DNA from 3 places in the Streptomyces sp. NPDC005794 genome. Region 1 is predicted to be linked to each of the others. Evidence: riboswitches for the same ligand, from Rfam matches in the RefSeq annotation. Region 1 holds a riboswitch; each other region holds the start of a gene.
What was found. A riboswitch is a leader RNA that binds a small molecule or an ion and turns the genes downstream of it on or off. The one in region 1 is predicted to bind cobalamin.

Region 2: another riboswitch for cobalamin. It lies ahead of ACFYQ5_RS05010 (ribonucleoside-diphosphate reductase subunit alpha); the one in region 1 lies ahead of ACFYQ5_RS19230 (energy-coupling factor ABC transporter permease).
Region 3: another riboswitch for cobalamin. It lies ahead of cobN (cobaltochelatase subunit CobN); the one in region 1 lies ahead of ACFYQ5_RS19230 (energy-coupling factor ABC transporter permease).

The regions. Positions count from the first base shown of each region.
Region 1 covers NZ_JBIAIN010000011.1:87,352-89,604, reverse strand. Annotated here, with positions in the region: gene ACFYQ5_RS19240 (class I SAM-dependent methyltransferase) at 1-533, shown strand, start outside; partial or broken gene ACFYQ5_RS19235 (chorismate-binding protein) at 606-872, opposite strand; cobalamin riboswitch at 934-1,118, shown strand; gene ACFYQ5_RS19230 (energy-coupling factor ABC transporter permease) at 1,148-1,855, shown strand; gene ACFYQ5_RS19225 (energy-coupling factor ABC transporter substrate-binding protein) at 1,855-2,223, shown strand; gene cbiQ (cobalt ECF transporter T component CbiQ) at 2,230-2,253, shown strand, end outside.
Region 2 covers NZ_JBIAIN010000003.1:64,078-66,330, reverse strand. Annotated here, with positions in the region: gene mctP (monocarboxylate uptake permease MctP) at 1-38, shown strand, start outside; gene ACFYQ5_RS05015 (GNAT family N-acetyltransferase) at 184-684, shown strand; cobalamin riboswitch at 725-860, shown strand; gene ACFYQ5_RS05010 (ribonucleoside-diphosphate reductase subunit alpha) at 997-2,253, shown strand, end outside.
Region 3 covers NZ_JBIAIN010000021.1:49,590-51,842, forward strand. Annotated here, with positions in the region: gene cobG (precorrin-3B synthase) at 1-745, opposite strand, end outside; cobalamin riboswitch at 861-1,003, shown strand; gene cobN (cobaltochelatase subunit CobN) at 1,075-2,253, shown strand, end outside.

The DNA of each region.
Region 1 (2,253 bases):
TCGACATGGACCCGCTGCTGCTGGCGCTGGCCCGCGCCCGCCATCCGGACGCCGCCCGGTACGTCGAGGCGGTGATCGGTGAGGAGGGCTGGACGAGCGCTCTCGAGCTCCAGGGGCCGGTCGACGCGGTCGTGTCCACCACCGCGCTCCACTATCTCCCCGAAGGAATGCTGCGGAGCACGTACGCGGAGCTGACCGCGCTGCTGCGGCCCGGCGGCGTACTGATCAACGCGGACCATCTGTCACAGGACGGGGCCGGGTTCGCCGAGATCGCCGAGTTCGTCGGGGTCCGCCGGGCCGAACGGCGGCACGCCTTCGATCACGAGGACTGGGAGGCATGGTGGTCCGCCGTCGAGAACGAGCCCGAGCTGACGCAGCTGTGTGCGGAGCGCCGTAAGCCGGGCTCCGCCCACGCCGACTGCGCCGTCACGCTCGGCCGGCACGTCGAGCTGCTGGCCGAAGCGGGCTTCGGCCATGCGAGCCCGGTCTGGCAGGTGGGCAACAGCTACGTCCTCGTCGCCATCCGGCAGTAGGCCGGGCAGGACGGGGCGGGGGCGCGCCGGCACGGCGTCGCCCCCGCCCTCATGAACGGTGCGGCACGGCCGTCACCTCTCGGCGTACCTGAGATGGGGCGCGACGCTGCGCAGCTTCTCGCACGTCTCCTCGGTCTCCCGTGCGGGGACGGACCGGCCTGTGCCACCGGCACCCGCACGGAGCCAGGTCCTGTCCCCCTCGCCCAGCAGCGTGCGAAGGGCCAGGGCCGCGTCCGGTGAACCGTCCGTGCCGCCTCGGGAGACCGCGCCGCCGTACAGGCCGCGGGGCCCCTGCTCGTATCGCGCCGGCGCGCTCAGGGCAGCGCGCTTCCGCGTCCCCAACCTCACGGGTCAGTACACCTAGGCAGCTCCCGAGCTTGTCTTCGCCCCTCGCCGGGCACTACTGTCGCCACGCCTTGGTGAACGGGAAATCCGGTGTGATGCCGGTGCGGCCCTCGCCACTGTGATCGGGAAGTCCGGCTCCGGCCCTCGCGGGCAGCCACTGGGTCCTTGTGACCCGGGAAGGCGGAGTTCGGGCGGTGGTACCCGTAAGCCAGGAGACCGGCCAAGGCACTTCAACCATCCACGAGGTGCTGGAGAGGGTCTGCTGAGCCATGCACATAGCCGAGGGTTTTCTGCCTCCGGCGCACGCGATCGCCTGGGGTGTCGCGTCCGCGCCGTTCGTCGTCCACGGAGTCCGGTCACTCACGCGTGAGGTCAGGGAGAACCCTGAGAGCACGCTGCTCCTGGGGGCTTCCGGGGCCTTCACGTTCGTTCTCTCCGCCCTGAAGATCCCCTCCGTGACGGGGAGTTGTTCGCACCCCACCGGCACGGGGCTGGGCGCCATCCTGTTCCGCCCTCCGATCATGGCGGTCCTGGGCACCGTCACCCTGCTGTTCCAGGCCCTGCTTCTCGCCCATGGCGGCCTGACCACGCTCGGCGCCAACGTCTTCTCGATGGCGATCGTGGGGCCCTGGGCGGGTTACGCCGTCTACAAAGTGCTGCGCAGGTACGGCGTGTCGCTGATGGTGGCGGTGTTCTTCGCCGCGTTCGTCGCCGACCTGTCCACCTACTGCGTCACCAGCGTGCAACTGGCGCTCGCCTTCCCGGACCCGAGCAGCGGATTCGCGGGCGCGCTCGGCAAGTTCGGCTCCATCTTCGCCGTCACCCAGATCCCGCTCGCGGTGAGCGAAGGGCTTCTGACCGTGCTGGTGATGCGCCTTCTCGTGCAGTCCAGCAAGGGGGATCTGACCCGGCTCGGCGTGTTCCTCACCGGCAGGCAGACCCGGACCGAGGCAGCCGAGACCGAGGCGGTGGCGTGATGAACCGGAACACGAAGATCAACGCCCTTCTGCTGCTCGTCGTGGCCGCGCTGGCCGTCCTGCCCGTGGCCCTCGGTCTCGGTGACGGCGAGAAGGAGCCGTTCGCGGGCGCCGACTCCCAGGCCGAGACGGCGATCACCGAGATCGATCCCGACTACGAACCCTGGTTCTCCCCGCTGTACGAACCGCCGTCCGGCGAGATCGAGTCGGCGCTGTTCGCCCTGCAGGCCGCACTCGGCGCGGGCGTCCTCGCCTACTACTTCGGCCTGCGGCGCGGGCGCCGCCAGGGCGAGCTGCGCGCGACCGCGCAGCAGGACAGCGGCGGCGCCGAAGGCCGCGCCGGGGACTCCACGGCCCGGAGGAACTGAGCACCCGTGCTGCCGATCGACGCGGCGGCG
Region 2 (2,253 bases), on a different contig from region 1:
TTCCGCCGGCCACGGCGGGTGCGCCGGGCGGTCACTGACCTTCCCCAGCGGTCACGGGGCACGACGCCGTCCCGGCAGGGTCCGCCCTGCCGGGACGGCGTCGTATCAGGCAGGACCCCACGGGCCCGCCGTCGGCCGGAACCGGGGCGCGCCACGCCCCTCGGTTGCGGCAGACTGCGGCCCATGGACGTATCGATCAGGCCGGTCCGGCCGGCTCAGTTCGAGGACCTCGGCGAGATCACCGCCCAGGCCTATCTCGGTGACGGCCTGCTGGACTTCGGCGCCGAGGATCCCTATCTGGAACAGCTCCGCGCGGTGGGTCGACGGGCGGCGGAGGCCGAGGTGCTGGTCGCGGTGGACGCCGACGGCCGGCTGCTGGGCGGCGTCACCTACGTCGCGCCCGGCAGCCCGTGGGCGGACATCGCCGGGGACCACGAAGCCGAATTCCGGATGCTGGCGGTCGCGCCGGAGGCGCGTGGGCGCGGGGCGGGCGAGGCCCTCGTACGGGCCTGTATCGACCGGGCACGAGCCGCCGGCGGGCTCTCCGCGATCGTCCTGTCGACACAGCCCTCCATGCTGGACGCCCACCGGATCTACCGGCGCCTCGGCTTCGTACGGACTCCGGAGCGGGACTGGTACCCGCTGGAAGGCCTCTCGCTCCTCACCTTCCGCCTGGAACTCTGACCCACCACGACACAACATGTGGGGGCTACTTCGATCGGCAGCCCCCACATGTATGCTCGACCTCGCTGTCGCCGCAGGGGAATCCGGTGTGAATCCGGAACTGTCCCGCAACGGTGTGATCGGTGTGTTTCGCGCACCCCGAAGTCCGAAGACCTGTCGACAGTGCGTCCGGCTCGACCGAACCGGACGTCAGACGTCCGGGCCCCGCGGAGGGCCGGTGGACGCCGTGCGCCGTGCTGCCCTTCCCCGGGCGCCGTCGTGCCCGGCTGCCCCGCTCCCGCAGGCCCTGAGCCGAGCGAGGGATAGCCCCCAGTGACCATCGCGCCAGCCGATCCGGTTTCAGCCGCGGAATCCGAAGGCCGCACCACCGACGCACCCGGGACCGCGCTGCTGCGGACCCTGACCGACCTCACCGCCGATCTGCCCGACACCGACCCCGGACGGGTCGCAGCCTCCGCACTGCGCGGCCGCAGCGCGCGGGCGGACGAGGCCGAGCTGCGCTCGCTGGCCACCGAGGCGGCCGCAGGCCTGATCTCCGAGGACCCGGCCTACTCCAGGCTCGCCGCCCGGCTCCTCACCCGGGCCGTCGCGGACGAGGCCGCCGGTCAGGGCGCTGTCTCCTTCTCGGCGTCGGTCGCCGTCGGACATCGCGAGGGCCTCATCGCGGACCGTACGGCCGAGTTCGTCGCGCTGCACGCCGCCGCTCTCGACTCGCTGGTCGACCAGGCGCTCGCCGACGGCGCCGACGACCGCTTCGGCTACTTCGGGCTGCGGACACTGCACAGCCGCTACCTGCTGCGCCACCCGCTCACCCGCGAGGTCGTGGAGACCCCGCAGCACTTCCTGCTGCGCGTCGCCGCCGGGCTCGCCGAGGACACCTCCGAGCGCGCCCTGGAGGAAGTGGCCGCGCTGTACGGCCTGATGAGCCGGCTCGACTACCTGCCCTCCTCCCCCACCCTCTTCAACTCCGGCACCCGTCACCCGCAGATGTCGTCCTGCTACCTGCTGGACTCACCGCTGGACGAGCTCGACTCGATCTACGACCGCTACCACCAGGTGGCGCGCCTCTCCAAGCACGCGGGCGGCATCGGCCTCTCGTACTCCCGCATCCGCGCCCGGGGTTCGCTCATCCGGGGCACCAACGGGCACTCCAACGGCATCGTGCCGTTCCTGAAGACGCTCGACGCCTCGGTCGCCGCCGTCAACCAGGGCGGCCGGCGCAAGGGCGCCGCCGCCGTCTACCTGGAGACCTGGCACGCGGACATCGAGGAGTTCCTGGAGCTGCGCGACAACACCGGCGAGGACCAGCGGCGTACGCACAACCTCAATCTGGCGCACTGGATCCCGGACGAGTTCATGCGGCGCGTCGACGCGGACACCGAGTGGTCGCTGTTCTCCCCGGCGGACACCCCCGAGCTGGTGGACCTGTGGGGCGACGCGTTCGACGCCGCGTACCGGGCCGCCGAGGCCAAGGGGCTCGCCCGCAAGACCCTCCCGGCCCGTGAGCTGTACGGACGCATGATGCGGACGCTCGCGCAGACCGGGCAGGGCTGGATGACGTTCAAGGAC
Region 3 (2,253 bases), on a different contig from region 1:
CGCCGGTGATCCCGGCCTGCCCGAGCCGTCGTACGACGTCGGCGGGCAGCGCGGCGGTCGCGTCGTGCGGCAGGTCCTTCACCCGCCAGGCGCCGGTCTCCCGGGCCGCGTCCAGGAAGGCCTCGGCGGCGACGATCGCGGCGCGGGGGCCGTCGGGGGCGGGTACGCGGAGAACGGCGTCGCGCTCCCCGATGCGCAGCAGCGCGCTCCCGCCGGCCCGGCCGATGAGCGTGAGGTCGGCGCCGAGAGCGTCCACGTCGCCGCGGCCGTCGTCGAGCGCGAACAGAAAGCGTCCGGAGAGCGCTGTGGCCCGGTCGTTTCCGCAGAGAATCCGGTCCAGCTCGGTCAGCCACGGTCTGACGTCCACGGCCCCGAGGCCGTCCAGCCCGGAGAGCGGGGACGCGACCACGTTGCGTACGCGCTCATGAGGTTCGGAGGGCAGCAGCCCGGCCCCGCTCAGCATGCCGGCCAGTTCCACGCCGCAGTCCGGCGCGAGCCCGCGCAGCTGCACGTTGCCGCGGGAGGTGAGATGCAGCTCACCGTCACCGAAGCGCTCGGCGGCCCGGCCCAGCGCCTCTGCCTGGTGGGGCGTCAACACCCCGCCGGGTATGCGGATCCGCGCCAGCGCGCCGTCGTCCGCCCGGTGCAGCCGCAGCGCGCCGGGGCAGGCGTCGCCGCTGCTCCGGGCACACGCGTCGCCCGGAGACCGGGACGGAAGGGAGGAGGCGGACATGGCGGCGAGCATACCGACCGTGACCGTGGCACACCCCGACGGTCACTGTGACCTACGGGACACCGCTGCCGGCCCCGGTCAGGGCGGGGGGCCGTCTGGTCAGGACCCCCCACCTGCCGCCTACTATGCCTAGCGGCGGTCCGTTGGGTCCGCCATCGCCATACGGCGACAGGGGAGGAAGCCCGGTGAGATTCCGGCGCGGTCCCGCCACTGTGAGCCCGGCCGTCCGGCCGTGCGAGTCAGGAACTCCCCTCCCCGAGGTCTCGGATCCGTCCGAGCAGGGGAGACCCCAATCCGACACCGCCCGGGGCGTGGACACCCCGGGGAAGGACTGACGCCGCATGATCCTGCTCCTGTCGACGTCCGACACCGACCTGCTCAGCGCCCGTGCCTCCGGCGGCCCGGTCGGCTTCCGTTACGCGAACCCGTCCCGGCTCTCCGTCGAGGACCTGCCGCAGCTCCTGGAGGGCACGGATCTCGTCGTCGTGCGTCTCCTCGGTGGTGTCCGCGCCTGGCAGGAGGGACTCGACCAGGTCCTCGCCACCGGCCGGCCCGTCGTCGTCCTCACCGGTGAACAGGCCCCCGACGCCCAGCTGATGGCCGCCTCCACGGTGCCCATCGGCATCGCGGCGGAGGCGCACGCCTACCTCGCGCACGGCGGGCCCGCCAACCTGGAGCAGCTGGCGCGCTTCCTCTCCGACACCGTGCTGCTCACCGGCCACGGCTTCGAGCCGCCCGCCCCCGCCCCCGCCTGGGGCCCGCTGGAGCGGACGGCCCGGGACGTCACCGGCCCGACGGTCGCGGTGCTCTACTACCGCGCCCACCACATGAGCGGGAACACCGCGTTCATCGAGGCGCTCTGCACCGCCGTCGAGGACGCGGGCGCACGCCCCCTGCCGCTGTACGTCGCCTCGCTCCGTACCCCCGAGCCCGAGCTCATCGACGAACTCCGCGCCGCCGACGCCATCGTGACGACGGTCCTCGCCGCGGGGGGCACCAAGCCCGCCACCGCGTCGGCCGGCGGCGACGACGAGTCCTGGGACGCGGGCGCCCTCACCGGCCTCGACGTACCGGTCCTCCAGGCGCTCTGCCTCACCAGCCCCCGTGCGGCCTGGGAGGAGAACGACGAGGGTGTCTCCCCGCTGGACGCGGCCACCCAGATCGCCGTCCCCGAGTTCGACGGCCGCCTGATCACGGTGCCGTTCTCCTTCAAGGAGATCGACGAGGACGGTCTGCCCGCGTACGTCGCCGACCCCGAGCGTGCCGCCCGGGTCGCCGGGATCGCCGTACGGCACGCCCGGCTCCGCCACGTCCCGGCCGCCGAGAAGCGGATCGCGCTCGTCCTGTCCGCCTACCCGACCAAGCACTCCCGCATCGGCAACGCCGTCGGCCTCGACACCCCCGCCAGCGCCGTCGCCCTGCTGCGCAGGCTCCGCGCCGAGGGGTACGACTTCGGGCCCGAGGAGGACATCCCGGGCCTGGTCTCCGGTGACGGCGACGAGCTGATCTACGCGCTGATC